DNA from 3 places in the Pseudoalteromonas maricaloris genome. Region 2 is predicted to be linked to each of the others. Evidence: predicted binding sites of a transcription regulator. Region 2 holds the regulator's gene; each other region holds the start of a gene.
The links. The regulator MetJ, encoded in region 2, represses methionine synthesis genes. The targets are predictions, from matches to a motif close to TAGACGTCTAGACGTCTA.
Positions count from the first base shown of each region.

Region 1 (10,816 bases), 790 kb from region 2:
CGAGCTTTGTACAAGCCCATAGCCCAGAAATGATAGCGCAGCTCGAAGTTGCTGATGGGGCGAAATGTCCAAAGCGGCAAACGATTCTGCTAGGTAAAATGACATTAACTGCTGGAACCTTTAAATATTTACACAGTGAAGGAAGTAACGTTTGTACCAGTCCTAAGCAGAGTATTTCTGGTCGCATTACACCACAACTAGATTGTGGCCAGTTTGATGATTGGCGGCTTGCTTATGATATGGGTAATAAAATGTGTCAATCTCTACATCAAAATATGAAAGGCTTTAGTAATAGCTTAAAGCCTGATATGGCAGTGTATCCACGCTTTGAAGGGCCTTTTGAATTTAAAGGAGACCGTCATCACCAAGAGTATGAGGCCGGTATGGGCGTGACCTTAGCATGTTATTTATGTGAGACCGCCACGGTTAACTAGGGCCTGTTAATACCAGAAGGGGCGAACGCCCCTTTGTTGTAGACATCAAGTAGCGTTGGAGCACGCTAAGATTTGCTCCAGTTGTGCAACTTTTTCACAAAGAGGTGCAGTATCGAAATTAGCGTCTTGGCATTGAGTGAGTACATATTGTGCCGTGGTAACAATATTTCGAATACGCGGCTTTTTGGGCAGCGTTTTGATATTAAGATAGCGTTCAAGAGTACGCACTCGTAAGCGACCATCATCGATATTCACTTTCCATACTTTGCTTTCTTCCGCTAATTCGACACGGGTTTTGCCACTACTTTGTTCCCAAAGCGTCAAAGTGAGTGTCATTACCTCAACCATCAATTGTCTAGCGGCCTGTTCGTCAATGCTCGTATGTTTACTGTGCAATCCATGAGTGCTGGTACGGGCGGTATAGTGAATAATGCAGTAAGTAAACAGCACACCCACTACAAATGCGATAAACCCGACGAGTACATGAGACAAAATACTTGTCTCTGTTTGGTGCTTAGGCGTGGCCAAGACGTTAGCGCTTTGAAGGCGAAATTGATAAAGATTTTCACTCTGCACACGACTACTTTTAAGCAAGTCATTATAACGCTGTGCGGTCTCTACCGCTTCTTTATAAGCGTGTGTTTGTAGTTGGGACTGCAATAAGGCAATGTAAAATAACTCCGTAAGCTGACTATTTTGCTGATTATGTGCTTCAAGCCCCTGTTTAAGTAACGTTTGTGCAGTTAGGTTTTCGCCCTCAAGCTGCTTGAGTTTGGCTTCAATAAGCAGAGCTCGCTGATCAACTTTACCGTGTTGAATTAGTTGCCGAGTACGTTTGAATGAATCGAGTTGCTGTTGTGCCTGAGTGATATGGTTTTGAGCAATGGCAATTTCGGCCAATAATAAATAGGCTCGAGACAATTGGGTATAGGCGCCGCTTTGTGTCAAAGGTTGAAGTAAATCTTCAATGATTTCAGTTGCTTTGTTGTAGTCGCGCTTTTTGTAGAAGACTTCCGCGATGCTTAGCAAGGTGTGGTTCGCTTTGACCTGGTCGCCCGCTTGCTGGTGGAGCGCATGGGCTTGACGAAACGATAGAATGGCATCATCCAACTGATTAATATCCCTCGATACATTCCCTAAATTGTTAAGCGTGATCGCTTGCCTCTGCAGGTCATTTGTTGCTTTCGCTATTTGGTAGCTTTCTAAAAATAAAGTAAGGGCAGTGTCTAAATCTCCTAGTGCCTGATAAGCATTAGCTAAATCGTTTGCCGATTTACCCAGGAGTTCGTTTTGTTGCAACTTAGCCGCAAGCGTTTGCGCTTCGTGGAAGCTCTCCAGCGCTTGAATATAATTGCGCTGGCGGTAACGATTAATACCACTTTGTCTTAACGCCTGAAAGCGTTGGAGTGTGGTTAACTTCCATGCTATCAACTCATCCAGAATTTGATTGCTGAGCTTTATGTCACCCGCTCGACGATACAAGCTAGCAAGCTCAAGGTGTGCATCAAAAGCTTGAGCTCCGTTGGGTTCAAGCGTTTCAAGATGTTGCTTACAAGACAAAATTTGGCTTGTGAGGTTAGCATTATTGGCACTTGGGCATTCTGAACCATGCGCCGGTAACACAACGAGCAGTAAAGCTAAAAGCAAAGCAAGCAAAGGCATAAATATTAGTCTGGATACATTGTTTTTACATATTAATATAGTGGTAACAAAAAGTCGTGTCTGCCTTTAATAAATCTCAGGTCGACTACTTTTTTGGATTTCACAACTGGTTAGCACCAAATGTTTAAATTTATCAGTATGACCAGACTACACTTGATACGGTCAGGCGGTTGCAGACAACGCATTAGATGGAGGCCAATATGCACACATATTAAGTGTGTATATTGGCTATCCTTTTAGCAATAAAAATACCCCAGCCAAAGCAATTAGGCCTCCAAACATCATAGACTTAGTAATAGCTTCTCTGCGCAGTAGCCCAATCGTCATGACCATGAGCGGTGCCGTTGCAAAGATGGTTTGTGCGATAGCGGGATCAGTATGATTAACGGAAATCAACTGTAGCCACAGCCCAATAAAGGTACCAAAAAACACTGCAACGAATAACCAGTTTTTACCGTCGATTTGTTTAAGTGTGAGTGCTTTAAACAGGCTTTGTGATCGCAAACAAACAACAATAAAGGCCACAAATAGGGTGCCGGATCCCAAGCGGATAAGTGCCGCCCACAAACTACTAATGCTTTCGTTATTTAGCGCACCTTTGGAAAGTACCATACCCGCCGCTTGGCAAATGGCAGCCGTGAGTGCAAAGCAGACTCCCAAGAGATAATGTTTTTTGTCTAGCACTGGCTGGCTTCTACTTGGCTTAATCGCTAGCATCACGCCAACAGTCGTCACTGCAATGCCGATCCAAGCGGATGCGCTGAGATAAACACCAAGAAGTACAATGTTTAAGATCCCCGCGATGGCAGGTGCAAGACTTTCAATAACCAAAGTGCGAGCAGGACCTATATTTCTAAGTGCGGCAAAGTAGGCGCTGTCACCAATTGCTATGCCCAGTACCCCACTGGCTATCAGCCAGCCCCAGCTCGAGAGTAAGGTCGGGTACATAGCATCACCTGCGATGATCAAACACAAGATCATCAAAGCAGAAGCGATGACGCCTTTGCTAACGTTCAACTCAAATGGACTAAGGTGATGGCTAAATCGTTTATACAGTATGGTTGAGCCAGCCCATACCCCAGCCGCCGCAATCGCTGCCGCTTCGCCAATACCAATCATAAATATCAAGTTTCTTGTGTTTATTTATATGGTGGCAAGTATACATAAATTGAAATAATCAGTGAGAGGTGAGACATCAAATTATTATTACAAATGTTTAGACGTCCATACATCTAGAGGTTGAAATTTTCCAGTTTTTGTCCATAATAATGCCATTCGATTAGTCTGGAGCAGCGCATGCCAATCACCGTCACCGACGAACTCCCAGCCATTGCCCAATTGCGTCATGAAAATGTGTTCGTGATGCCACAAAGTCGTGCATCAACGCAAGAGATCCGCCCAATGCGGCTCGCGATATTAAACTTGATGCCGAATAAGGTGGAGACTGAGGTGCAATTTATCCGATTACTGGCAAATACCCCTTTGCAGGTGAATGTTGATTTGTTGCGACTGGACACCCACCGTAGCTCTGAAAACTCAGAGCAACATCTAGATATGTTTTACCGCTATTTTTCGGATGTGAAAGATCAAAACTATGATGCTTTGATAGTCACCGGTGCGCCGCTGGCGCATCTTGAATATGTCGATGTGGTGTATTGGCGGGAATTACAGGCGTTTTTTGATTGGGCTGAGCACCATGTTACTTCAACCCTGTTTTCTTGTTGGGCCGCACATGCCGGTTTGTATCACCATTATGGGTTAAAGCGAGCACTCAAAAATGACAAACTGTGTGGCGTATTTAAGCACCACTGTTATTTTGACCACGGGGCGCTCACTCGCGGTTTTGATGATGAGTTTTTGGTGCCACACTCACGCTATGGCCACATCGACATCGATAAAATTAACGGGTGTAAAGACCTAGTGGTGTTAGCGGGTTCTGAAAAAGTAGGCGCTTACTTAATTAAAAATCACTCAGGTAGCCAAGTATATATTACCGGTCACCCTGAATACGACGCCGATACGCTACAAAAAGAATATCTTCGCGATTGTGAAAAAATGGCCAACGCACCGCAACCTGAGAACTATTTCCCTGAGAATGACACCAGCAAACGTCCATCTAAGACATGGCAAAGCCATGCATTCTTGTTATTCTCAAATTGGTTAAACTACTATGTTTACCAAACCACACCTTATGATATTAACTTAGTTAGCCAAGATGTAAGGACTAACAATTATGCCGAGTAATGTAGCCGTAAACGGTGAGCAAATAGCAGAGCAGCTTAAGCAAGCGATGCAGCAACGTATTCTGATCTTAGATGGTGCAATGGGAACCATGATCCAAAAGCACAAATTAGAAGAAGAAGACTATCGTGGTGAGCGCTTTAAAGATTGGCATGTCCTTATCAAAGGCAACAACGATCTGTTAAGTTTGACGCAGCCTGAGATAATCAAACAGATCCATCGCGATTATCTAGCTGCTGGCGCGGATATCATTGAAACCAATACTTTTAATGCTACCACCATCTCGATGGAAGATTATGATATGGCAAGCCTAAGCCGTGAGATTAATCTTGAATCGGCGAAGCTTGCACGTGCGGTATGTGATGAATTTACCGCCAAAGATCCTAGCAAACCTCGCTATGTGGCTGGTGTGCTTGGTCCAACGTCAAAAACCTGTTCAATTTCTCCAGATGTAAACGACCCTGGTTTTCGCAATATTACTTTTGACAAATTGGTTGCAGCCTATGTTGAATCAACGCTTGCTCTTATCGAGGGTGGTGCTCATCTTATTTTAATTGAAACTATTTTTGATACGCTCAACGCCAAAGCCGCTTCTTACGGCGTAGAAGAAGCCTTCGAGCAAGCGGGCGTCACTCTGCCTGTTATGATCTCGGGCACGATCACCGACGCTTCCGGTCGCACGCTATCAGGGCAAACCACCGAGGCGTTTTATAACTCCATTCGCCATATTAAGCCAATCTCTATCGGCCTCAACTGCGCGCTAGGCCCAGACTTATTAAGACAATATGTAGAAGAGCTGTCACGGGTTTGTGAGACCTTTACCTCTGTGCATCCAAACGCAGGGCTTCCTAACGAGTTTGGTGAATACGACCTAGAAGCCGACGACATGGCAAAAGAGATTATTGATTGGGGTAACGAAGGGTTTATCAATATTGTTGGCGGTTGCTGTGGCACCACGCCTGAACATATTCGCGCCTTCGCGAGAGGCCTTGAGCAAACCCAGCCGCGTAGCTTGCCTAACATCGAAGTGCGGATGCGTTTGGCAGGTCTTGAAGCCTGTAACTTAAATTAGGAATTCACCATGACACAAACAGCAGTATTTACCAATGTCGGTGAACGTACCAATGTAACGGGATCGGCAAAATTTAAGCGCTTAATTTTAGAAGAAGATTACGAAATCGCGCTGGATGTTGCCAGAGAGCAGGTTGAAAGCGGCGCGCAAGTGATCGATATCAACATGGATGAAGCCATGTTGGACTCAAAAGCTGCGATGGTGAAGTTTCTTAATCTGATAGCGTCAGAGCCGGATATTTCTAAAGTCCCCATCATGGTCGACTCTTCTAAATGGGAAGTCATTGAAGCGGGCCTAAAATGTATTCAAGGTAAAGCCATTGTAAACTCAATCTCCTTAAAAGAGGGTGAGGCACCATTTATCCACCAAGCCAAAATCATCAAGCGCTTTGGTGCTGCTGTGGTGGTGATGGCATTTGATGAAGTTGGTCAAGCGGAAACCGCAGAACGAAAGTTTGAGATCTGTCAGCGCTCTTACAAAATCTTAGTTGACGAGCTTGGGTTTCCGCCAGAAGACATTATTTTTGATCCGAATATTTTCGCGGTCGCTACGGGTATCGAAGAGCACGATAACTACGCCGTAGAATTTATCGAGGGCACGCGCAGAATTAAACAAAACCTGCCGCACTGTAAAGTGTCAGGGGGCGTATCGAACGTCTCTTTCTCTTTTCGTGGTAACAACCCGGTGCGTGAAGCGATCCACTCTGTGTTTCTTTACCATGCGATTAAAGCGGGCATGGATATGGGGATCGTCAATGCGGGTCAGTTAGCCGTGTATGACGATATTCCAAAAGAGCTCCGTGATGCCGTTGAGGATGTGATCCTCAATACCGACGCCGGTGCTGGCGAGCGATTGGTTGAAATCGCGCCTAAATACTCGGGCATGGCGCAAGCCGAAAAACAGGAAGATTTAGAGTGGCGTTCTTGGCCAGTTGAAAAACGCTTGGAGCACGCCTTAGTTAAAGGGATCACCGAGTTTATCGACGAGGATACCGAGGCCTGTCGCCAACAGTTTGATAAGCCAATTCAAGTGATTGAAGGGCCTCTGATGGATGGCATGAACGTGGTTGGCGACTTGTTTGGTGCGGGCAAAATGTTCCTGCCTCAAGTGGTAAAATCTGCTCGAGTGATGAAGCGCGCGGTTGCCTATCTTGACCCTTACATTGAGGCCGAAAAAGAAGAAGGCTCTAGTAACGGTAAAGTGATCATGGCCACGGTTAAGGGCGATGTACACGACATTGGCAAAAACATTGTGGGCGTGGTACTGCAATGTAATAACTACGAAGTTGTGGACTTGGGTGTGATGGTGCCGGCAGAGAAAATTCTGCAAACGGCCATTGATGAAAATGCTGATGTCATTGGCTTGTCTGGCCTTATTACGCCTTCCCTTGATGAAATGGTGCATGTCGCTAAAGAAATGACACGCCGAGGCTTTGATATTCCATTGCTTATTGGTGGTGCTACCACATCGAAAGCCCATACCGCAGTTAAAATTGAACCTCAGTATGATAAAGGTGTGATTTACGTCAATAACGCCAGTCGTGCGGTTGGTGTGGTATCTAGCCTGTTAAGTAAAACACAAAAGCCTGAATTTTTGGCAAAAACCGCGGATGAATACGTCAAAGTACGAGAGCAGCAAGCGCGTAAAAAGCCACGCTCAAAACCGGTTACCTTGGCGCGAGCTCGCGATAATGCGGTAAAACTTGATTGGCAAAGCTACACGCCACCGGTCCCAAGTAAGTTGGGGATCACTGAATTTAAAGACGTGAGCATTAAAACGCTACGCGATTATATCGACTGGACGCCATTTTTTATGACCTGGTCATTGGCCGGTAAATATCCACGTATTCTACAAGACGAAGTGGTTGGTGAAGAGGCGCAAAAACTGTTTCATGATGCCAATGCCATGTTAGATCAGTTAGAACAAGAGGGTACTTTGCAGCCACTGGGTGTAATTGGGTTGTTCCCTGCTAACCGCGTGGGTGATGATATTGAAATTTATACCGATGAGTCGCGCAGCGAAGTCTTGGTTACGTCATGTCAGTTACGTCAGCAAACCGAAAAAACCGACTTCCCTAACTATTGTTTGTCGGATTATATTGCACCTAAAGGCACACCTGATTATTTCGGTGCATTTGCCGTTACTGGTGGTCTTGAAGAAGATGACTTAGCAGATGCATTTGATACTAAGCAAGATGACTACAACAAGATCATGATTAAAGCGGTCGCAGATCGCTTAGCTGAGGCATTTGCTGAATACTTGCATGAACAAGTGCGTAAAGTGCACTGGGGATTTGCAGCGGATGAGGCGCTAAGTAACGAAGAGCTTATCCGTGAAAACTATCAAGGGATCCGTCCAGCGCCAGGGTATCCTGCGTGCCCTGAACACACCGAAAAACAAAAAATTTGGCAGCTGTTAGATGTCGAAAACCGTATTGGTATGAAGCTGACTAGCTCATACGCCATGTGGCCGGGAGCGGCAGTGTCGGGTTGGTATTTCTCACATCCAGATTCTAAGTACTTTGCCGTTGCGAGTATTCAAAGAGACCAAGTAGAAGATTATGCAGCGCGTCAAGCGATGTCGCTAGAAGAAGCGGAGCGTTGGCTTGGTCCTAACTTAGGATATGAACCCGCATAATAGCCGAATTGAAGCCTAGCTTAACTTAATTCAAGACTAGGGCCTGTTGACCTTTGCTGTTTGATTTTTGTTCTTCTGAGTATGTTTTGGTCGCGACGCTCGACTTGCCGCCTAGTAATCTAGGCAAAGGTTGAGCAACAATGAACAAAGCGCACTCAGGTGAACCCAAAGGGCAGCGCTTGATTGGCATTTCTACTTTGTTATCGCCTGACTCACATAGAGCAACTATGCTACGCAGGCTCTGCCTTGTATAAATACCAATCAAACTGCTGCAAAAACAAACTTGAAAGATAAACAGGCCCTAAGGTAACCTAGGTTTTTTGTTGCCTTCACTTTTTGAGTTTTAACGCTTATTTGCGGGTTGATAAATTTCAAATCCAAATTCATTAGAATATGTTGTTTAGTGGTTAACAGAGCGAGCTAAATTCAAGTATACTGAATTGAATAACTGTTAATAATAAGGCTTTACTCAACAATGAAGATGAAGTGGCTGTTTTCACTCCTTTTTATTTCCAATCTCTGTTGGGGGAGCAATCAGCTGGTTGTTGATATTATCAGTAGCGAAAATTTCAGTCAGCGTTATGAGCACTTTCTTGCTGGTCGTGACGTCTTAGACGTTGAGTCTTTCTTTCCTACCACCAAAGGTTCTCATATTGAAATCATCGAAATGGTACTATTACAGCAGGCTCTATTTCTTGGTGGTGAAACACGTAAAGTCGTATTTAATCCAAAACCATCGGTTAATATTCTAGAGTTTTCTGATCTGATCGCTGGGGAAAGCTTAATCCTTGCTCGCAGTGTTTGGCATGAAAATATCGTGGACTATCGCGGCTCATTATTTATCTCAGATCCGCTTGTTGAAGTAGGAGATTACGAAGCAGGGCTTTACGTCACCAAGCGTAACGTCGCACTGCAGCAAACGCCGCTTTCACAGCTTCGGCAGCTGAATGTTGTTTCTAACCCGCAATGGGAAGTGGATTGGCGTGCCTTGATGAATACAGACTTACACATGGTGAGTTTTATTGGCCCGTGGGAAACCATGTTGGCAATGGTAGAAAGCGATGTCGTTGACACTATGTTGATTAATTTTAGCGTGAGTGATTCTTTAACTCTAAATTTTGAAGGTAAAGAATATGTCCCAATCGAAAATATTAAGGTTGTCTTGCCAGACTCTCGGCATTTTGTCGTCAGTAAAAACCATCCTGAAGGCGTGCAAATATTTGCGGCACTCAATCGTGGGTTAAAAATACTTAAACGACGAGGCGTGCTAAAACGGGCGTTGACAGAATCTGGCTTTATCAACAAAAAAGTGGCGAATTGGCAGGTGGCTAACGCTGAAATGCTGGTGGGAGGAGACTAATGCAGCCAGCTGTGGTATCGCTTTGCATATTGGTAAGTGCGCTAATTACATTTTGTGGTTTTGCTTACGAATCATCGGAACAAATACAGCGCAATTTAAATGCGCTACAAATGTCGGCTGAACAAGATTATGACTTGTCTTTATTACCGGACATCAGAGCGCTGCGAGAACAAGCGCGTGCACAAGGTAATAAGCCGCTGCAAATCAAAGCATTACTGTTAGAAGGTAGTATAGTTCAACACTTTGGTGAGTTTGAGGATGGTTTGGACTTGCACCAACAAGCATTGCAGTTGGCTGAAGCCGATAACAATACATTTTTAAAGGCAAACACCTATCTCGCCATCGCTCACCTTGATATTGACTTAGAGAGCTATGAGTTAGCACAGCGTTATTTAGATAAAGCCTCATTGCTGGCTGAGCAAATTGATGATAATGCCCAGATAAAAGCCGATATTAGTTTATGGCAGTCGCGCTTGAATATGGATAAGGGCGCTTATCGTTTAGCGCTCAAGTCTTCTTTCGTACCAGAGATTTCAGGTATTCGACAGGAGACACTAGCGCAGTTAAAGCTGACGCGTTCGTGGGCTCATTTACAGCTCGGTGAATATTTACCAGCTAAACAAATTCTAGATGAGTTAGACAATGCAGGTTATTTGGTTCAAAACCAAAGAATGCGGATTATGGCAGCGGTGCAGCGTGCCAGAGTCGCTTTACAAAGTGGTGATTTTGCAGTTTCAATTGATTTAGCTCAGGCAGGGCTGAGAGATACACTCGGCACACGTTTTTTACTTTTTCAATCTCAGTTGCAATGGATACTGGCTTCAGCCTATGCCCAGCTTGGAGACTATCAGCAAGCGCATCGTTATTTAAAACGCTATGCCGTTACTGAGCAGTCACTGAATTTGCAAAAGCGTAATAACAAACTTCTTAAGCTAGAAGCGCAATATTCTCTTGCGCAACAAAAGCAGGCGCTTAATGAGCTTGAGCGAGACAATGCCCAGCAGGCAAAGCAGATTATGGCGCATCAGCAACAGATAGAAAACGCAAGATTAAGTCAGCAGCGTTGGTTGTTGATAGCCTTGCTTGCATTTACTTTGTTGCTGGTTTTTTATTGGCGCTGGCAGAATCGTCGATACACTAAGCTGTTAGAGAGTCAGGTTGCGCAGCGGACCGAGGAACTGGCTGAGCGAAACAAACGTTTGCAAACTCTCAGTTTCACCGATAGCTTAACTGGGCTGAGCAATCGGCATCACTTTTTTAGCGTCATTGATGGCACCATTGAAGTATACAAACAAAGATGGAAAGCACCTGAATTGCAACAAAATACCGATCTGATTTTTGTGATTATTGATATCGATCACTTTAAAAATATCAATGATAGTTTTGGTCATGCAGCAGGAGATATCGTGC
Region 1 is NZ_CP024625.1:1,224,814-1,235,629, forward strand. Features, by position in the region: gene CTT31_RS05285 (hypothetical protein) at 1-434, shown strand, start outside; gene CTT31_RS05290 (soluble NSF attachment family protein) at 480-2,096, opposite strand; gene CTT31_RS05295 (DMT family transporter) at 2,325-3,215, opposite strand; gene CTT31_RS05300 (homoserine O-succinyltransferase) at 3,393-4,340, shown strand; gene CTT31_RS05305 (homocysteine S-methyltransferase family protein) at 4,330-5,409, shown strand; gene metH (methionine synthase) at 5,419-8,046, shown strand; gene CTT31_RS05315 (type 2 periplasmic-binding domain-containing protein) at 8,522-9,406, shown strand; gene CTT31_RS05320 (GGDEF domain-containing protein) at 9,406-10,816, shown strand, end outside.
Region 1: a site for MetJ is predicted at 3,314-3,331, ahead of CTT31_RS05300 (homoserine O-succinyltransferase). Genes of this name have one in related genera too.

Region 2 (10,816 bases):
CCAAGCGTCTTTTGCTGGTGGCAAAAGTGCATCTAAAATACGTTCTTCGGCGGCTTCTTCAGCGCGGAATTTGAATTTCTTGGTTTGCTGTTCACGTGTTAGTTTAAAAGAAACTTCGACTAGATCACGGATGATGGTTTCAACTTCTTTACCAACATAACCCACTTCGGTGAACTTAGTAGCTTCTACTTTGATAAATGGCGCGTTAGCAAGCTTTGCTAAACGGCGGGCAATTTCAGTTTTACCCACACCTGTTGGGCCGATCATCAAAATATTCTTTGGTGTAACTTCTGCACGCAGCTCTTCATCAAGCTGCATACGACGCCAACGGTTGCGCAGTGCAATCGCGACGGCTTTTTTGGCTTTGTCCTGACCGATAATGTGTTGATCAAGCTCGTGCACAATCTCTCTTGGAGTCATAGCTGTCATGACGAGTCCTATTACAATTCTTCGATAGTTTGGAAATTATTGGTAAATACGCAGATATCGCCAGCGATCTTCAGGCTCTTTTCCACGATTTCTTTCGCACTTAAGTCTGTATTTTCAAGTAGTGCGGTTGCAGCCGCCTGTGCGAAGTTACCACCACTGCCGATAGCAATAAGATCATGCTCTGGCTGCACCACATCGCCGTTACCTGTGATGATAAGCGAGGCGGTTTCATCGGCTACCGCAAGTAGGGCTTCAAGCCTTCTTAATGCTCTGTCGGTACGCCAGTCTTTTGCCATTTCTACGGCTGCTTTAGTGAGATGGCCTTGGTGCATCTCAAGCTTTGCTTCAAAGCGTTCAAATAATGTAAATGCATCAGCCGTACCGCCAGCGAAACCTGCCAGTACTTTACCATTGTATAGACGACGTACTTTACGTGCGTTGCCTTTCATAACTGTGTTACCAAGCGAAACTTGGCCATCACCGCCGATAACCACTTTGTCATCGCGACGAACACTAACGATGGTAGTCATAGTAATCCTTATCTGGGCCTGTGCCCGTGTAACTCTAGATTAGTAGGAAATATGGGTAGACTTATAAAAATCAAGTCCAGCCCCAAATCCCGCAGCCAAATATCCCAACACGCTGCAATTTGTTTTTATCGCTCTCGGCTAAACGTTTGGTATCGTAGGGACCAAGACGGACACGATACCAGACACCGTTACTCCCTTCGGTACGACGGATCTCCGCGATTAATCCAGCAAACGCAACTTTGGCTTTCATGGCTTCGGCTTGGCTATGGGTTCTAAATGAACCACACTGCATTTGATAGGGGCCTTTGCTCTCGATCTCTTTAACTTCGACCTTGATTTCATGATTTTTAATTTCTTCAATGAACTCAGGTGGGCGAGGCTTTGGTTTAATAACCTTTTGCTCGGCAACTGGGTGCGGATTTTTGGCTTGCTCTACTTCTGTAGGATCGGCATTGGTTTTTATAAACCAAAGACCGTAGGCAAACCCACCGATTAGTAGAAATGCAAAAATAGCAGCAATAACAGGAAATTTTGCCGATTTTTCTGGCTTGTCTTTCCCCTTGCCTTTAGGTTTCTTATTGATGTAATCGTGCTGTGCCATAGGTTATTTGATTTTAATAGCTATCCATTGGATCAACATCTATGCTCCAGCGTACTCGATTGGCAGACTCATGCGTAGCAATATAGCGCGCAAGTTGCGAAAGGTAGTCCCGCAGCACAGTGCGTTGTTGTGCGTGTATATGTAATTGATATCTGAACTTTCCAGCTATTCGTTCAAGTGGTGCTGGAATTGGACCCAGCAATTGTATACCAGGATAGGGGGTAGCTGGAACCAAATCCGACAAAAAGCGCAATACTGTATTTATATTTGTTGCCTCGGCGCGGATGATAGCTAAGTGTGCGAAGGGGGGAAGCATAGCTTCTTCACGCTCTTGTAAGGCATATCGCGCGAAGTCGCCATAACCATTATTGATTAAATCTTGCAATAATGGATGTTCTGGAAAATGCGTTTGCAATAACACGGTTCCCGCTTCACCGGCGCGTCCGGCTCGTCCAGCAACTTGCGTAATAAGCTGCGCCATTTGCTCGGTTGCTCTAAAGTCGCAAGAGTAAAGTCCTGAGTCCACATCCAAGATAATCACAAGACTGACATCGGCAAAGTGGTGGCCCTTGGCAAGCATTTGAGTGCCGACCAGAATTCGCGCGCCACCTTGATTAATTTCTTCGAGTGCGCTTTCAAGGCTGCCCTTACGGCGCGTAGAATCTCGGTCAATGCGAGTAACGGGAATATCGGTGAAGCGTTCGCTTAAAAAGCCTTCGAGTTGTTCTGTACCAAGCCCTGTGGGCATGATTTGGGTGCTGCCGCAATCTGGACACTGTCTCGGTACAAAGTCCTGTTCACCACAATGATGGCATACCAAGCGGTTCATGTTTTTATGGTACGTGGCGCTGGTAGAGCAATGTTTACAGGTATTAAGCCATCCGCATTCGTGACACATCAATGTTGGTGCAAAGCCTCGACGATTTAGAAACACCATAACTTGCTTACCGCGAGCGAGTGTTTTTTCCATCCAATGTAAACTCATTGCTGAAAACCCGCCTTGTTCTGGCTGACCTTTCATGTCTACAAGGTGAAATTGGTTATCGTGCTGGGTCTGCGCTCGTTTACTCAGTGTGACGAGTTGGTATTTGTTGGTAATGGCTTTGTGTAATGTTTCTAATGCCGGTGTTGCGGTTCCTAAAAGCAAAGGGCAGTGTGCCTGATGCGCTCGAAATGCAGCGAGATCTCTGGCGTGATAGCGCAGGCCTTCTTGCTGTTTAAACGAGTTGTCGTGCTCTTCGTCAACGATGATCATGCCGAGATTTTGAAATGGTAAAAAAATGGCCGAGCGAGTACCGATAACCAAAGCGCTCAGACCCTTTTCGGCGCGACGCCAAGTATGTAGGCGCTCGTTATCGGTTAGATTTGAGTGCCATAAATCAATGGGCAGGTTATTGAAGCGCTTCTTAAAGCGGTTGACTGTTTGCGGTGTGAGTCCAATTTCAGGCACCAAGATCAGTGCTTGTTTACCCGCTTTTATTATGTTTTCAAGGCTTTGTAAGTAGACTTCGGTTTTACCACTTCCCGTTACACCTTCGATTAAAAAGGTACGGTAACCGACTTGTGCATTGACGGCGCTGCAAATAGTCGCTTGTTGGTCGTTTAGGCGTGGTTTTTCGCCAAGCTGTAATTCGTTTTGCGACCAATCACTATCATGCTCAATAGATTGTGAGATAAGCGCTTTTTCTTCCAATGCTTTAATTGTTTGGCTTGCAAATCCGAGCGCTTTGAGTTCGCTTAATTTTATTGCGCCACCTTCATATAATTGTGAAAGCAGTGCTTGTTGCTTTTTGGCTCGCAGTGTTGGTAGTTTCTGCCCTTTTTCCGTTAATCTGACGACAGGGATCTGAGTTTTGTCTGGGCTTCCGCCGTCTCTAAGTACTGCCGGTAGTGCTGTGAATAAGGTATCGCCAATTGGATGACAGTAATACTGAGAGACAAAGTGTAAGAAGCTAAGTTGTGCTTGATTAAAGACAGGATGCTCGTCCAACACCTCAATAATTTGCTTGAGCTTTTCTTTTGGTACATCGGTGTCGTCTTTTTTAGCAAGCGCAATTGCAGTGCAACGGCGGTTGGCGAAATTGACGGTGACTCTCATTCCTGCTTCAACTTGCATGGTTGGTGCTAGCAAATAGTCGAATGTTCGGTGCAGTGGCAGCTTTAAAGCTACTTCAAGAATGAGCATGTATTACAATTCCATAAAGTGAGCGCAGTGACGAAGTATATACCTAAGGTGGTACGAATTGAAAACGTACTCTGCGACGGTGACAAAAAACTCTGAAATATTGCTTGTAGATTGTTCAGATAGGCACTAAAATACGCGTCCACATTTTTGTATAACTACGTATGGTGCCAGACTTCGGGTTTGGAGAGCGATACGGCCTTAACTAGAGGTTGCTATGAAAGAAGGTATTCACCCTAATTACGAGACGATCACTGCATCGTGCTCTTGCGGTAACAAGTTCGAAACTCGTTCAACGCTATGTAAAGATATTCACCTAGACGTATGTTCTGCATGTCACCCGTTCTACACTGGTAAGCAGAAGATCCTTGACACAGGTGGCCGTGTAGATCGCTTTAACAAGCGTTTCGGTGCACTTAGCAGCAAGAAGTAATCTTGTTGGTCTAGTCGAAAAAAGCACCTTAGGGTGCTTTTTTTGTGCCGGTTTGAAAATACCTTCTCGATTTATACATCCTATTCTGCATCAGCAGATAGGCCGTCAGTCATCCCGCCTTCATTGTGTCTTTTATTCTTCTAAAATAAAAAACTTGCCAGTTTGGCAGCAAAACTTTACTGATCTCTTGAGTAGAGTAAAAACTCTATTTAGTAGATAAATACTGAATATTTACGAGCTTAAGTTGTGAAAATAATCAAAGCTCATATAGTAAATAGTATCAGGTATGAGCACTTAATATAAACCAAAGTCAGTATATTGTGATTAAATGTCGGTATCTTGACGTTAAAATTAGCTAAGTTGCTATTTTCTTATTGTTTTTATAGTTAGTGTACATTTGTGCTAATTTTCTACATTTTGTGCTGGTTTTAGCGTCTTATTTTTTAAGTTTTAGTCATTTTATTTGTGAAATCTTTCTTAAAATTGAGCTTATCTTCTCGGAAAAGTATAGAAAATACCGTGCTAGTGGATAGACCTGATTTTACTTGAATAATGAGCAAAACTCGGTATTGTGTGAATACGGTCGATTAACTATATGTCCTATTGACATACCGCGACAGCAAAGCATATGCGCTTGTTGAGTGGTTGAATGTCGTCGCTCATATAGTTAATCGCACTGTGTGTTGCTGTAACCAGCCTGATAGGTTGCCAACATTCAGAATGCGAACGTTTACCACACTCTCACATTAACTTCGTAGGAAAATATCGCGCCATGACAGATTTTCGTCAACAAGCTCTAGATTATCACGAGAAGCCCGTTCCAGGTAAAATCAGTGTTGAGCTCACTAAACCTGCCGAGACCGTAAAAGACTTAGCACTTGCATACAGCCCAGGTGTTGCAGAGCCAGTACGTGAAATCGCGGCTGATCCGGCGAATGCATACCGTTACACGGGTAAAGGAAATATGGTTGCGGTGATCAGTAATGGTACGGCAATTCTTGGCTTGGGTAACTTAGGTCCTTTGGCGTCAAAGCCTGTTATGGAAGGTAAGGCGCTATTATTTAAGCGTTTTGCGGGTCTTGATTCAATCGATATCGAAGTTAAGCACAACACCACCGAAGACTTCATTAATACGGTGGCAAATATCGCAGACACATTTGGCGGTATTAACCTTGAAGATATTAAAGCGCCAGAGTGCTTTGAAATTGAGCGTGCGCTAATCGAACGTTGTGACGTTCCTGTTTTTCATGATGATCAGCACGGCACCGCAATTGTAACCGCTGCGGGTATGCTGAATGCGTTGGAAATTCAAGGTAAAGATATTCATGATGCGATTATTGTGTGTCTTGGCGCGGGTGCAGCCGCTATCGCTTGTATGGAATTACTGATCAAATGCGGTGCTCAACGTGAGCACATATATATGCTAGACAGAAAAGGCGTGATCCATACTCGCCGTGATGACCTAAATGAATACAAAGAGCTGTTTGCAAACAACACGGATAAGCGTACGTTACAAGATGTGATTGCGGATGCGGACGTATTTGTTGGTGTTTCTGGCCCAGACTTACTTTCTGCTGAAGATCTAAAGTTAATGGCTGACAAGCCAGTGGTATTCGCTTGTTCTAACCCAGATCCTGAGATCAGCCCTGAAGTTGCACACGGTGCACGTAATGATTTGATCATGGCGACAGGTCGCTCAGATTATCCAAACCAAGTAAACAACGTGCTGTGTTTCCCGTTTATCTTCCGTGGTGCGCTTGATGTACGTGCAACCGCTATCAATGACGAAATGAAGATTGCAGCGGTTGAAGCAATTAGAACGATTGCGAAAGAACCTGTGCCTGCTGAAGTGTTAAAAGCGGCTGACGTGGATAGTCTTGAGTTTGGTCCTGAGTACATTATTCCAAAACCAATGGATCCGCGTTTGTTACCTCGTATCGCAAAAGCGGTAGCGGTAGCTGCAATTGAATCAGGTGTGGCACAAATCGATATGCCAGCTGGATATATGGAATAATACCATTGGTATTATCCAAATGAAAAAAGCCTCGATTGAGGCTTTTTTTGTGTCTGTAAGTCCACAGAAAAAGAGTAGTTATCACTCTTCGTTTATTTCTGGGATCTCCAAACCGCGTTCTTCCATTATTTGTCTTACCTCTAACGGAATACGCTCTGGATTATCTTTTCTCAAGTCTTCATCGCTCGGCAGTGGCTGACCTGTGAAGGCATGTAGAAACGCCTCACATAAAAGCTCACTGTTCGTGGCATGACGTAAGTTATTCACTTGGCGACGTGTACGCTCATCAGTTAGCACTTTGAGTACATTCAGAGGTATGCTCACCGTGATCTTTTTTACTTGCTCTGCTTTCTTACCGTGTTCTGCATATGGGTGAATATACTCACCGTTCCATTTTGCCATAATTGTGTACTTGCCTCAGTTACATCAATGCCAATATGACTGGGTTCTGGTCTACATTATTCACCAACCGCATGAATATAGGGATAACCTTACGAATTAAAGATAAATCCCAAACTCAAATAGATGAATAAACTAATCCGCCATAGCGAGATAGAAGAATCTCTGCCATAGTTTTCAATAACTCAGTCGTATTAGCAACGCCTAGAGTGGCGAAATTTTATCGGTTTAAAAAAGATAGTCAAATACTAGTTATTTAGCCATTTAGCGGTATAAATGTTTTGACTTCTAGTTTCTGTTGCTCTAACCTTTTAGACGTCTAAACATCCAACTATCTAGGTGACCTTATGAGTCAAGTTAACAAATCGACGGTTGCAGTGCGTCATGGTATAGAAGCTGATAAAGCACATGGGGCAGTAGTGCCACCGCTTTACCTTTCTACCACCTATTCTTTTGCCGATTTTGATACCAAACGCAACTACGATTATGGCCGCAGTGGTAACTTTAATCGTGATGTGCTTGCACAGGCACTTACCGAACTTGAAGGTGGTGCTCGTGGCATTATTACCGCGACTGGCATGGCTGCCGTTCACCTAGTAACTCAGCTACTTAACCATGACGATACGCTGGTTATTCCACATGACTGTTATGGTGGTAGCTATCGCTTGTTTACATCGCTTGCTAAGCGTGGATTGCTCAAATTAACCGTCTTGGATCTCACACAATCAGAAAGTCTTGCACAGCTGCAGCAGATCAAACCTAAATTAGTTTGGATTGAAACACCAAGTAACCCAATATTAAGGCTAACGGATATAGAAGCTGTCGTAAATGCAGCACACGCTGTGGGGGCTTTGGTCGCCGCCGACAATACCTTCTTGTCTCCGGCACTACAAAATCCCATTGCTTTTGGCGTAGATGTAGTCGTGCATTCAACTACTAAATATATCAATGGTCATTCTGATGTCGTGGGGGGCGCGGTGATCGCGCGTACACAGGAGTTGGGTGATGAGTTAGCTTGGTGGGCGAATAATATCGGTATTACAGGTGCACCTTTTGATAGTTATCTAACCCTACGTGGACTGCGCACCTTAAACGTGCGTTTACGCCAACATCAAGAAAATGCTCAGCTTATTGCGGAGTATTTAGAAAAGTCGCCGTATGTTAGCCAAGTTTATTACCCTGGCCTTGAGTCGCATCCTCAACACGAACTTGCGAAAAAACAACAGCTCGGCTTTGGTGGCATGGTGAGCTTTGATATCAAAGGCGATCTGCAAACATCAGCGAAGTTTTTAACGTCTCTAACACACTTTTCATTGGCAGAATCTTTAGGTGGGGTTGAGAGTCTTATTTGCCATCCAGCGACGATGACACACGCAGGTATGGATCCGCAAGCGCGTTTAGAAGCGGGAGTGGGCGACACGTTGATTCGTATTTCTGTAGGAATTGAAGATGTACAGGATCTCATTGCAGATCTGGAATCAGGATTTGCATGTATTGATGAAAGTCAGGCGAGTGATGATGCTAAGTCATTCAAATTAACGCCTGCACATACAGTAGCGTTGTGGTGAGTAAATGGCAAAAGTAGTACATAAGTTTGGTGGTTCGAGTTTAAGCTCGCCAGAGCGTTATCAGGCGGTTGCCAAGATAGTGTTAGAGCAATGTCAGCTAGGTGACAGTGTTGTGGTTTCTGCTGCAGGAAAAACAACGAATACCCTAGTGAAGTTATGGCAAAGTTTTGAGCAGCAAGATGTTCGCGCATTTAACGATGTTTTATTACAAGTTGAAAATCATCAACGAGAATTAATTGATGCCCTGTTTGTAGGTGAACAACACAGTGTGTTACTCAAACAGCTCGTCAATGAGCTGCAAGCAATCGCTTTAGGGCGAGAAGAACAACATCTTCACTACGCGAGTTTACTTGCACATGGAGAGCTATGGTCGGCTCGTATATTAGCAAACTACCTAAGCTCTCAAGGTGTTGAAGCCAAAGCTATCGACGCTCGTACGTTATTTGTACAACAAGAGGGGGTGTTACTACACGCCCATAACAAAGAAGCGTGCTATCGCGCCATTGATGATCACGCTATCTATATCGTTACCGGTTTTATTGCTGCAAATACACAAGGTGAAACGGTGACTTTAGGCCGAAATGGCAGTGACTATAGCGCAACTTTGTTGGCAAGTTATCTTGATGCGGCTCAAGTATCAATTTGGACGGATACAACTGGTGTATTCAGCACAGATCCACGTAAAGTCGCTAATGCCATAAAATACACTAAGGTATGTCGTGGCCAAGCTGAATTACTCGCACGATTAGGCAATCCGGTACTGCATGCAAAAACGCTGTCTCCACTTAAAGATACCGATATAAAACTACAAGTTCGCAGCAGCTTTGACGCCGATGCACTTGGCACTGAGATAGTAAAGGCAGGCTATAGCAAAGAGAAGCGCTTTATTACCACTTTTGGACAACTTGACCTGTTACGCGTTGAGCAGCTAAAAAGTGGTGAAGTGAAACAGCTAAGCCAGCTTATTCAGCATAGCATTCATCATTTTGTTAAAGGCGGAGAGGCACACTTACTGGTGCCATCTGAGTTTAGCCATGTTGTGATCAAAGCGCTGGATTCGCGAGCCAATATTATTGAGTCGCAAGTACAAGGCTTTGCTATTGTAGCCCCAAGTCAGGATGTTGCTGGGTTACATCAGCAAGCTCTGGAATTATTGGATGAACATGCGATTGTCACCCGTTTTGTGCTGCAAGAGCGCCATTACAGCTTAGTGTTAACCGATCAAGCAATTGATAGCGATCTACTTGCTATATTGCACGAACGTTTGGTGAATAAAGGCAGAGAGCTTGCTGTGATTGTAGCTGGTGTTGGCAATGTGGGTGAAGTGTTCATCGAACAATGCAAAAACCAAGTCGCTAAGCTGAGTGAGCACTTTGATCTTAAGTTGGTTGGCTTACTGCGTTCTAAGCAAATGTTGTTCTGTCCAAGCGGGTTGAATTTAGCATCGTGGCAACAGCAATGGCAAAATGAGGCCATCGAATACAATGAAGCAGAGCTATTCACTCGTATTAAAGAGCTAGATTACGAGCATAAAGTGGTGGTCGATATTACTGCGAGCGAGCGATTCAGTGAGTTGTATCCGCTGTTTGTTGAACATGACTGTCATTTGATCAGCGCCAATAAATATGCCGGCACGGCACAACAAGGTTGGTACTCAAAGCTGCGTCAGCAGTTACAAGAGCGTAACCTGTTATGGCGTTACAATACCAGTGTTGGCGCGGGTCTACCCATTAACTTTGCGTTGGCTGATCTGCAAAATAGTGGCGATGAAGTGGTGAGAATTGAAGGCGTCTTTTCCGGCACTTTATCTTGGCTTTGTAGTCGCTATGATGGTTCTGAAGCATTTTCTGAGCTAGTGCTTGGGGCGCAAGAACTTGGTTTTACTGAGCCCGATCCGCGAGAAGACCTATCTGGCCGTGATATGCAGCGTAAGCTTTTGATCTTAGCACGAGAGTTAGGCATTGAACTTGAGCTTGAAGATATTGAATTAGAAGCGTTAATGCCTGAGTCCTTGAGTGTGGGTTCATGGCAAACGTTTTTAGAAAATCGCCAGCAACTCGATGACTTTTATGCGACACACTATGCGAAGGCCACAGCGAATGACGCAGAGCTTCGTTATACTGGTGCACTTGAAATTGCAAGCAATGGCAAAGTGTCTGCAAAAGTAGGCATTGCACAGGTACCAAACGGCTCGGCAATCGCGAATTTAACACCGGGTGATAATATTTTTGTGATCCACACTAAATGGTATGAACAAAACCCACTGGTGATCCAAGGCCCAGGGGCAGGTAAAGAAGTGACAGCTGCGGGAATACATTCCGATTTATTCTGGCTGACGCAAAATCTAAAATAACTCTTTTAAGAAAATAGATATAATACTACTGGTATAAGACAAAATGCCGATACATTTGTATCGGCATTTCTATTTTAGAATAACTCTTCGTGAGTCGGTAGCGGCGCGGTATCGTCAAACGGTGTGCTGCTATCCGTATCTAATACATATTTGGTTGGCGCTGTACCTTGCTCGAAATATTCAAACCGAGATGTGTAATCGTTCTTACGAGACAAAAGCCCTGTCTTTAAATCAATCCGAGTTGAAATAAGCCCAGGAGGCGGCTCTATTGGAGCCAAAGGCTCATCTTTAAGTGCCTCACGCATAA
Region 2 is NZ_CP024625.1:438,704-449,519, forward strand. Features, by position in the region: gene hslU (HslU--HslV peptidase ATPase subunit) at 1-429, opposite strand, end outside; gene hslV (ATP-dependent protease subunit HslV) at 441-959, opposite strand; gene CTT31_RS01760 (SPOR domain-containing protein) at 1,030-1,560, opposite strand; gene priA (primosomal protein N') at 1,574-3,745, opposite strand; gene rpmE (50S ribosomal protein L31) at 3,960-4,175, shown strand; gene CTT31_RS01775 (malic enzyme-like NAD(P)-binding protein) at 4,948-6,189, shown strand; gene metJ (met regulon transcriptional regulator MetJ) at 6,271-6,591, opposite strand; gene metB (cystathionine gamma-synthase) at 6,936-8,156, shown strand; gene metL (bifunctional aspartate kinase/homoserine dehydrogenase II) at 8,161-10,509, shown strand; gene CTT31_RS01795 (penicillin-binding protein 1A) at 10,584-10,816, opposite strand, start outside.

Region 3 (10,816 bases), 1.2 Mb from region 2:
TATCTTGCGCTTTTTGGTAATCCTTAACAGTGATCATGCCTTTTAGTGCAAATGCATCATCAACCACTAAGATTTTTTCGATACGGTGTTCGTGCATTAGGCCAAGGATCTCTTCACGAGATGCGCCTTCTTTTACTGTCACTAAGTCATCTTTCTTAGTCATGACCGTTGAAACTGCTTTTTCTAGCTTAGTTTCGAAACGCATATCACGGCTAGTTACAATGCCTTCAAGTTGGTTGTTTGCACCAACAACCGGGAAACCTGAGAACCCTTTGTCCTGTGCAAGCTCCATTGCTTCTGCAATCGTAAGATCAGAAGTAACCGTCACAGGGAAAGAGATAATACCCGCTTCATACGTCTTAACTTTACGTACGTTGCGAGCTTGCTCTTCGATAGTCATGTTTTTGTGGATAAAACCAATACCACCTTCTTGTGCCAGAGCGATCGCTAAGCGCGCTTCTGTCACTGTATCCATTGAAGCGGAAACAAGCGGTAAGTTTAATTCAATCCCACGAGTCAAACGCGTTTTCAGGTTTGCTGTGTGAGGAAGAACAGTTGAATGAGCTGGTACTAAAAGTACGTCGTCAAAGGTAAGGGCTTCTTTTGCAATTCTTAGCATGTTCGCGGCTTCTCTCAAGTGAACTGAGTATAAGGAATTGCGTGCGAATTTTATCAGCGTTCCTTATGGGAGTAAATAAAATTTAGCAAAAAATGTGATAAAGTGACTGTGAATTTTTTATGGAGGCCAACATGGGATACCCCAATAATAATAAAACCTATTCTGTATCAAGACTTAACAGAGAAATACGCTCGCTCTTAGAACAAGGTTTTGCCTCTGTACAACTTACTGGAGAAATTTCAAACTTTGTTGCTCCGGCCTCAGGGCATTGGTATTTTTCTCTAAAAGATGACAAAGCACAGATAAAAGCGGCCATGTGGCGAGGTAATAATCGTTACTGTAACCACCGCCCTGCCAATGGTCAGCAAGTAATGGTACAAGCTAGAGTGTCAGTGTATGAGCCACGAGGCGACTATCAACTGATAGTCGAGCAAATGGCCCCTGCCGGTGAAGGTTTGCTCAAGCAGCAATTTGATGCCCTCAAAATGCAGCTGGCCGCAGAAGGCCTGTTTTCAGCTAGTCACAAAAAGCCTTTGCCAAGTGTCATCAATCGCGTGGGGGTCGTCACCTCAGCGACAGGCGCTGCCATCAAGGATATTTTGACCGTACTCAAACGCCGTGCCCCGCAGTTACAGGTCGTTATTTATCCGGCCCTAGTGCAAGGCGATGACGCCAAACAGCAGATTTGCAAACAAATCGCTCAAGCGAATGCAAGACGCGAGGTAGACGTATTGATCGTTGGCAGAGGTGGCGGCTCATTAGAAGACTTATGGAGCTTTAACGAAGAATCAGTCGCAAGGGCTATTTTTGCCAGCTCAATTCCGGTGATAAGCGCAGTGGGCCATGAAATAGATACTACCATTTCCGACTATGTTGCAGATGTCAGAGCGCCAACTCCATCGGCGGCCGCCGAATTAGTGAGCCCAGACTCAGAAGCGTTAAAACAACGTACTTCGCAGTTACTACAATATCTCAATCAAGCTTTTAAACGTCGCCTTGAAGGTGCATCACAGCGTTTGGCAAATTTTGAAGCCCGACTGCAGTTACAACACCCTAAGAATCAACTTATGCAGCAAACACAGCGAGTTGATGAATTAGAACAGCGATTAATTCGTGCTCAAGCCCATCATTTACGTCAAAAGCAATCGCAATTCCATCTGCTGCAACATAGATTTGATCGATTACATCCAGAGCAAAGAATTGCTCAGTTCAAACAACTGGTCGCACAACTCGGTGATAAGTTGCAGTATGCAATGGAGCAAAAGCTTAACACACAAAGACATCAACTCGCGGTATCAAGCGCAAAACTAGATAGCGTCAGTCCACTGGCAGTGTTAGCTCGGGGCTATAGTATTGCCAAGCAGGAAGATAAAGTGATTAAGTCAGTGGCGGATGTGAACCCAGAAAAGCCGATAATTACGCAACTGGCTGATGGGGAGGTAGTGTCTATGGTAAAAGCAACCCAGTAAGCGGATATAAAAATGGGGAAGCGATTTCCCCATTTTTAATCTAATAACTTTACAACATCGCTGAAGTGATAGACTCATTTTCGAGCCTATCATCGTCTTCTAGGAAGTTTTGGTTCATACTCTCTGCAGGACATGGGCATGATGGCTTACCAACCACCTTAGCTGGGATCCCCACTACAGTAGTGTGCGGTGCTACAGGGCTGAGTACAACAGAACCTGCCCCAATTCGAGCGCCCTCTCCTACTTCAATGTTGCCAAGTACTTTGGCACCAGCACCAATCAATACACCGGCGCGGATTTTCGGGTGACGGTCACCCTGCTCGTTACCCGTACCACCAAGTGTGACTGATTGCAGGATAGAAACATTATCTTCAATAACCGCGGTTTCACCAATGACTATACCAGTCGCATGGTCAAACATAATACCATGACCGACTTTACAAGCAGGATGGATGTCAACACCGAATACTTCAGAGGTTCTGCTCTGTATAAAGCGAGCCAGCTCTTTTCTGTCTTGACGCCATAAGCAGTATGCCAATCGATGTGCTTGGATTGCATGAAAACCTTTCAGATTTAAAATTACGTTGAGATAACTATCGGCAGCTGGGTCGCGATCTTTAACGGCTTTTATATCATGTGCAACATGAGTCAGCATGGTGTCGCAGTGCACAAAGGCTTGATCGAACAGCTCGCGAATTGTAAATGCTGACACCACCGCATCCGCTAGCTTATTCGCAACGATAAAGCTTAATGCAGAACCAAGACACTCGTGATTTAAAATACTCGAGTAAACGTGACTAGCAAGTAATGGTTCGCGAGCAACCAACTCATTGGCCTCTTCGCGTAACTTATTCCAAATCTCATGTCTCATGTGACGAACTTCCGATAATACTGATACTTCTCATAGTGTAACGCTTAGAGTCATTAAGTGTCATGTATTATAAAAAATCAGGCTTCAAACACTTGGTTATATCTAATAACCAACCAACATATTTTAGTACGGTTTTAAATGCCCTCTGTTGGACCAAAGATTCTTACAATTTAGCACTGTCGAACTGAGTAGATCTTCGTATAATAACGCCCCATTGAATACTACCAACGCGGGATCGCTAATATGTCGATAAAGATCAAGACAACGGATACCAACAAACCAAATGGCACAGGGCTTGCGCGAATAATCAAAGCAACGCATTGCTCAGCGAAAGGAATGAAAGCGGCTTATAAAGAAGAGTCGGCATTTAGACAAGAAACGTGGTTACTGGTGGCAAGTCTTCCTTTATCAATCATATTGGCGCAAAGTATTGCTCAGTGGGCCTTATTGGTCGGTAGTGTACTGTTGATATTGGTCATAGAACTCATCAACTCGGCAATCGAAGCACTGACAGATCGAGTGAGTACAGAGCATCACTTACTATCTGGTCGTGCAAAAGATATGGCATCAGCGGCCGTTACGCTGACATTATTAATTAGCTCGTTAATTTGGATAGCTGCCGCAGTGGAGTGGTTCAACACCATAACCTAACATTACGCGTGGTTTTGACACAAAAAAAATGGCGGCTAAATTTTTAGCCGCCATTTTTTATTAAGCTGAATAATCGTTATTCAAACACTTTTTCTACATCCAACGTTTTAATATTCTTACTTGGAATATTGAGCGGGTATGTAGCAATTTCAGCATCTTCTGCCAGTAATACATCTGGCTTTTTCGTGTTATAAGTCATAGGAGATGACTGCTCAGCACTTAGGCGCTGCGCCATATCTTTTGCATCGCCAGTGATAAACACATAGTGAATATCTTCGGTCTGCAAGTTCTCTTTGATAACACGATTGATGTCTTCAACAGACAGTGACGCTAGCTGCTTTGTCACATAAGCAACAAACTCATCGGTGTTGTAGAACTGGCTATCAAGTGCATAACCGAGCTGTCTATCTTGGCTCGCCACCATTTGCGGCACAAAGTTGATTAAGAAGTTACGTGTTGCTTCAAAGTCTGCTTTGCTCATCCCTTCTTTGATCAGCTTATCGAGTTCAAACAATGCGGTACGCGTTGCAAAATGGGCATCGTTATTAGAACGAAGTGGGCGTAACCACACTTGGAAAATTTGCTCACTACGACCTAAGTTTGCATCCGGCTTAGTTTGGAACATACCACGAGGGAAGTATTCGATATATGCATAATCACCATAGTTCATGCCACGAACCTGACGGATACGCTGGTACAAGTGGCTGTTTGAACTGCGGTGCTCACCAAAGTATGAACGCACCAACCAAAGCGCGGCCCAGTCTTTGCTGCTACGAACCGTGTCGATTGGGAAACCAAAAGACACCGCTGTTGATTTTGCATTCTTTTCTACGATGGTTGCGTGATGGCCAGACAGTTTAGGGGCATCAGGCACTTGTAAACGCGCTTCTTCACCTTTAGGTAAAGCCGCAAGGTCGTTAAACATCGCTTCTTTTAGCTGTTTATCGAGTGCACCAGTAATACCCACGTTGAGTTTAGCTTGAGTAAATTGCTGAGCGTAAAAAGCCTTAACGTCATCTAAAGTGATTGCTTCTAAGTCTGATAAATCACCAAAGTTATAGCTTTCGTATGGGTGGCCTTTGTACAACTCATGATAAAGCACTTCTTTACCTAGCTCTTCATCATTTGACGCTTTCAAACCAGCCTTAATGCCGTCGATTAGCTCTTTTTTCAGACGTTTAAAATCATCTTCTCTGAACCCTGGGTTTAAAAGCTGCTGACTCACAATGCCATACCATTGATCAGCATTGTCTTTATGAATACGACCACGTAAAGAAATCATTTCTTTATCGATTTGATAGCCAAAGCTACCAGCGATCGGGTACAGCGCCTTTTGAATTTCTTTGTATGATTGCGACTCACTTCCGCCTTTGGCAATCATAGCCGCAGTAAGCGCAGCAAGACCTTTTTTACCTGCAGGATCGGCAGCAGCACCTGTGTAAAAAAGAAAATTCACATCCACCAGCGGTGAGTTATTAGTCTTGTCTAATACGTTGAAATGACGCGTTACTGGCTTGTCCATTTTTGCCACTAACTTATCTAAGTTAACTTCCTTATCAAAACCAGAGACAGACTCAAGTGCAGACATAGTCACCGTTGTGCGGCTGCTGTCCACAAAGTATTTATTGGCAATATCACGAATATCTTTTGCAGTGACTTTATCTGCACTTGCATACAGTTCATTCACCACTTCAGGATCACGCTCAAAATGCATGTAGCTCGCGAGTGTCGAAGCAATAGATTGTGATGAGTCAAGGCCGTTAATAAAACTGTACTTTAGGTTTGATTTAAGTGCAGCAAGTTTATTTTCATCTACCAGCTCTGTGCGTGCTTTTGCGTAAGTGTTATTGATTGCATCACGCACTGTCGCCAAATCTTTTTCATCTTCTACTTTAACGAAAACATGCAGAAGACCTGGGTCTTTGGTTTCAGGGTTATAGGTAAACATTTGGCTTGCAAGCTGTTTATCTACCACCAGCTCTTGATACAGCGCTGAATTTTCAGAGAAATAAAGCTGCGAGATCAGATCAAGTGCCGCTCGGTCTTTTTTCTTCGGCTCCCATGCAGTACCTTTATACGAAACTAGCAACCAGTGACCCGGTAAGCCATCATATTTTTCGTGAACGTAACGCGCTTTGTCTTGCTTTGGCTCAACAGGAATATCGGCTTGGTAGTCACCCTTTTTCCAATTACCCCAATGCTTTTTCACCATAGCCATAGTTGCTTTAGGGTCCACATCGCCTACGATCACAAGTGATACATATTCAGGCTTGTAAAAACGCTCAAAGAAGGTTTTACCATAGGCCATTTGATCTGGCATTGCTTCGATGTCTTCAAAAAAGCCCATCGTTGTGTGCTTATAGGTATGTTTATCAAATGCTTCTTTTCTTACCGCAGAAAGCAGTTTTCGAACTGGGCTGGCATTATTTTTAAGGTATTCACCTTTCACAGTTAGTGCTTCGGTGCGGAACTGTTCTTCACTGTATGTCAGGTTTTGAAAGATATCCGCTTCGATTTCTAATACTTTATCTAAATGCTGCTTTGAGAAATTTAAGTGGTAGTTCGTGTAGTCATTGGTAGTGTACGCACGATTATCAACACCTGAGTTTTTCAAAATGTCCGAATAAACGTCTTGTGGATACTTTTCTGAGCCTTTGAACATCATATGCTCAAAGAAGTGAGCAAAGCCGGTTTTACCCGCTTCTACTTCATTACGCGAACCAACAGAAACCGGAATTTGAAGCGACACTACATCAGGATAGTTAGTTTTAACTACCATGACGCGAAGGCCATTTTCTAGCTCTTCCAAAACATAATCTTGGGCGAATACTTTATTGGATTGGGCAGCTTGAGTACTTACAGCTGACTGTTGAGCTTGGTCTGAATTCGTCGCTGCACAGCCACTAAGCGCTAAGCTTACGGCAAAGCTGGTTGCTAGTAATTTGAATTTCATGAATTTGGTCCTAATCATATTTTTTATTCTAAGTAAGTCGTGTTCACTTACGTTAGCAAACCTCCTGATTATGCCCCAAAGTCATACTAATTCGCTAATTTCCAAGGTGATTTACCACCCTAATGTGTAAACAAATATGAAATTTTGATTTGAGCACTTGAGATTAATTCATAATTATTGAAATTCTTTCATTAAAAAAATCTATCTAGACGTCTAAATGGCTGCTATATTAGTAAAGAGATACAGAAATGCTTTTGTGGAATGAGGATTATGGCTTTAACGCTTCAAGAGAAAATCATTGACCCTAACCAAGGGGTATATTTAATTGGTACCACACCACCTAAGATTGGCACCGACCCAGAACAGCTAAAATCAATTGCCGCTAAACTTTTGGGCCGTTTACATGAGATTGAATACGACGGCGTGATCATCTACGACATTCAAGATGAAAGCAGCCGTACTCAAGTACCACGCCCATTTCCTTTTAAGCACACCGTTGATCCGTGTGAATATAGCCAGTTGATCCGCGAATTGTCACACCTTGATGTAATTACGTATAAAAGTGTGGCACAGCGCGATAGTGAAGCTTTTGGCAATTGGTTAAGCAGCACTAAACAGCAATATGGGTTGAACAATCTAGTATTAGTGGGCAGCCCGTCTTCACAAGGCGATATTAAGTTGCCGCTTTCTGAAGCCTATAAGGTATTGAAGCATCACCAAGATGACTTTTTCTTGGGTGGTGTAACCATCGCAGAGCGCCATGCCAGTAAGCGTAATGAACACGAAAGGCTGATAGATAAAACAGAGCAAGGCTGCCAATTCTTTGTTTCCCAAGCAGTGTATGACGCTCAAGCAACCATAGATCTTATCACAAGTTATGCTCGCACCTGTAAACAGCAAGGGCAAACACCAAAACGCATTATTCTTACCTTTACTCCATGTGGTGGAGAAAAGACCTTGCAGTTTATGGAGTGGCTGGGGATCTCAGTACCAGAAGCAACCAAATGGCGCATGTTAGATGCAGACAATACACTAAGTGAGTCAATTCGTATTTGTAGAGAGAATCTAGATCAAATCTTAAAAAGCTGCTCACATCTAGATATTTCTCTTGGCTTAAATATTGAGAGCTTAACAAACCGCAAAGAAGAAATAGATGCATCGATAAACCTTTACAGGCTATTGAAGGCGACCATGGAATTATGCCTTGCGGAAAAGCAAATTGCTTAATGCAGTCTAGTAAACTGAAAAAGCCAGCTTCATCAAGCTGGCTTTTCTGTTAACCTTGCTGGATTATTCAAAGCCCAGATTAACTTAGACTCAAGAAAGCGATTAATCCCACCCCAAGTAACAAGCGGTAAATGACAAATGGCATCATACCCATGCGCTCTATGATTTTCAGAAAAAAGAAGATACAGGCATAAGCAGAGATAAACGACAGTGCCGCACCACTTAATAACGCATTCCAATCAACCACTTCATCGCCGGTAGCAAGCTCTAAACTGTAATACAGCCCCATCATAGAAATGACTGGAATAGACATTAAAAACGAAAAGCGCGCCGCACTTTTCTTATCAAGCCCGAGTAATAAACCTGCGGTGATGGTAATGCCTGAACGCGATGTGCCGGGAATAACAGCGGTAATTTGCGCAAGTCCCAATATCAGCGCGCTTTTCCAGTTTAAGGCAAATTCGTCTTTGATTTGTTTCGCTTTCACGTCGGCGTACCAAAGCAGTAAACCAAATACTATCGTCGATGTTGCAATCACCCAAGCACTACGTAAGTAAACTTCTACGATGTCTTTAAGTAGTGGGGCTAAGATCACGAATGGAATGGTGGCAACCACAATACACCAAGTCAGCCGGCTTTCTTTCGAGTGCGTACCTGAGAATGATTTGAACCATCCTGCCAGTAGGCTGACAATGTCTTGTCGAAAATAAATAACGACAGCCAGTAAAGTACCGACATGAACAGCAACATCAAAGGCAAGACCCTGATCTTGCCAACCTAGTACCTGAGAAGGTAGCAGTAAGTGGGCAGAACTCGAAATAGGTAAAAATTCAGTGAGACCTTGAATAATTGCAAGGACGACAATCTCAATAAAGCTCATTGCTTGGGAAACTCCACTTTCCATAATTTTTGAGTTGGGTTGTGATACTCCTGCCATAACTGAGCAATGGTTTTACCCTCAACAGGATGGATAAAATCAGGAGCTAGTTCAGCTAATGGCTGAAGCACGAAGGCATTTTTGGTTATTTCATCCCGAGGCAACTGAGCGGGTGATGAACAAATAAGGTGGTCATAAAAGAGAATATCGAGATCTAATGTGCGTGGACTAAACTTCTTTTCACTACAGCGACGACCATGATCGTATTCTATCGACTTGAGCAGTTTATACACTTCGTCTAAAGACAGCTGTGTTTGTGCAGCAAAGACCGAATTATAAAAGTTATTTCCTGCAAATCCGACGGCTTCACTCTCAAAAACACTCGAATGTTGAAAATCCGGAAAGTGTTCTATCAATACCCTCAAGCCACTCAGCAAATTTTTTTCTTTTTCTATGTTTGAGCCGAGACTGATAAAAATTTGTGCCATGATAATCTACTTCTTACGCACAATTTCTACACCAACCGTTTGTGCTTGTGGCACGGCAGCAGGTTTACTCACTTTTATAAGCACTTGTTGTACATTAAATTCATTTAGGATCATTGCAGCAAGCTGTTCAACTAAGGTTTCTAATAGCTCAACGGGTTTTGCTTGGGTATGCGCAATAATACGCTCACTCACTTTGGCATAATCAACCGCCAAATTAATATCGTCATGGCGAGCGGCAGCGCTAATATCGGTCAACATCTCAACATCAAAGTAAAGGCTTTGTTTACTTTCTTTTTCAAAGTCGTACACTCCTATTATGGCTTCGACGTGTAGCTGTGAGATATAGACTTTATCCATGTAAACTCCAAACATGTTTATCGCTGTAATTCACCCGCATTTTCTAATCGCAATTCGCGATCTGTGCAGGACTTAAGACCGCCGATCATAGCCCAAAACAACGCAATAAAAAATAAGGAAGACAGTGTTAATCAGTTTAATGTGCGTATGTGCTTATTTATTGGGATCGATTTCCTCAGCGATTCTGGTGTGTCGGTTATTCAACCTGCCAGATCCACGCTTTAATGGTTCTAATAATCCAGGCGCAACCAATGTATTAAGATTGGGAGGAAAGATCCCAGCTGCGCTAGTGCTCGTCTTCGATATTTTAAAGGGAACCATCCCGGTGTGGGGAGCTTACTTTCTGAAAATAGAGCCTGTATGGCTAGGTGCAATAGCCGTAAGCGCATGCCTAGGCCACATTTATCCTATTTTCTTCCACTTTAACGGTGGTAAAGCAGTAGCAACAGCATTTGGTGCGCTATTACCCATCGGCTTGTCATTGGGTGGGCTATTGATTAGTACGTGGCTCGTGGTGCTAGCGCTAACACGCTACTCTTCACTCGCAGCGATTGTCGCAGTCGCAGCTGCTCCACTTTACACATGGTGGATAAAACCGCTTTATACGGTGCCGGTAAGCTTTTTAACTGTGGTGATTATTATTCGTCATAGAGCAAATATTAAAAGGCTCTTGAGTGGTAAAGAGCCCAAGGTGGGGAAAAAGTCTAAAGACTAGGGCCTGTTTACCTTTCAAGTTTGTTTTTGCAGCAGTTTGATTGGTATTTGTACAAGGCAGAGCCTGCGTAGCATAGTTATTCTATGTGAGTCAGGCGAGAACACAGTAGAAATGCTAATCAAGCGCTGCCCTTTGGGTTCACCTGAGTGCGCTTTGTTCATTGTTGCTCAACTTTTGCCTAGATTACTAGGCGGCAAGTCGAGCGTCGCGACCAAAACACACTCAGGAGAACAAAAATCAAACAGCAAAGATCAACAGACCCTAGACTTTTTCTAGACTATCCAGCGGCCAACGCGGTTTAGTCTTCATATCAAGTGGCGCATGCTGACCTGCTTTTAGGCGCTGCATTCCTGCATAAGCTATCATCGCCCCATTGTCTGTACAAAATTCAGTGCGCGGGTAATAAACTCGCCCTTTCATACCAAGCATCATGCGCTCAAGCTTTTGCCTAAGTTCAGTATTGGCGCTGACGCCACCTGCAATCACCAGGCTTTTAATGCCTGTTTCTTTCAGTGCTCGCTTACACTTGATCGCTAGCGTTTCTACGACTGCGGTTTGAAAAGCATGAGCAATATCTGCTTTCGTTTGC
Region 3 is NZ_CP024625.1:3,309,512-3,320,327, forward strand. Features, by position in the region: gene guaB (IMP dehydrogenase) at 1-619, opposite strand, end outside; gene xseA (exodeoxyribonuclease VII large subunit) at 751-2,088, shown strand; gene cysE (serine O-acetyltransferase) at 2,138-2,959, opposite strand; gene CTT31_RS14600 (diacylglycerol kinase) at 3,203-3,610, shown strand; gene CTT31_RS14605 (M16 family metallopeptidase) at 3,687-6,563, opposite strand; gene CTT31_RS14610 (methylenetetrahydrofolate reductase) at 6,834-7,790, shown strand; gene CTT31_RS14615 (undecaprenyl-diphosphate phosphatase) at 7,870-8,670, opposite strand; gene folK (2-amino-4-hydroxy-6-hydroxymethyldihydropteridine diphosphokinase) at 8,667-9,155, opposite strand; gene folB (dihydroneopterin aldolase) at 9,162-9,512, opposite strand; gene plsY (glycerol-3-phosphate 1-O-acyltransferase PlsY) at 9,637-10,227, shown strand; gene tsaD (tRNA (adenosine(37)-N6)-threonylcarbamoyltransferase complex transferase subunit TsaD) at 10,489-10,816, opposite strand, start outside.
Region 3: a site for MetJ is predicted at 6,770-6,787, ahead of CTT31_RS14610 (methylenetetrahydrofolate reductase). Genes of this name have one in related genera too.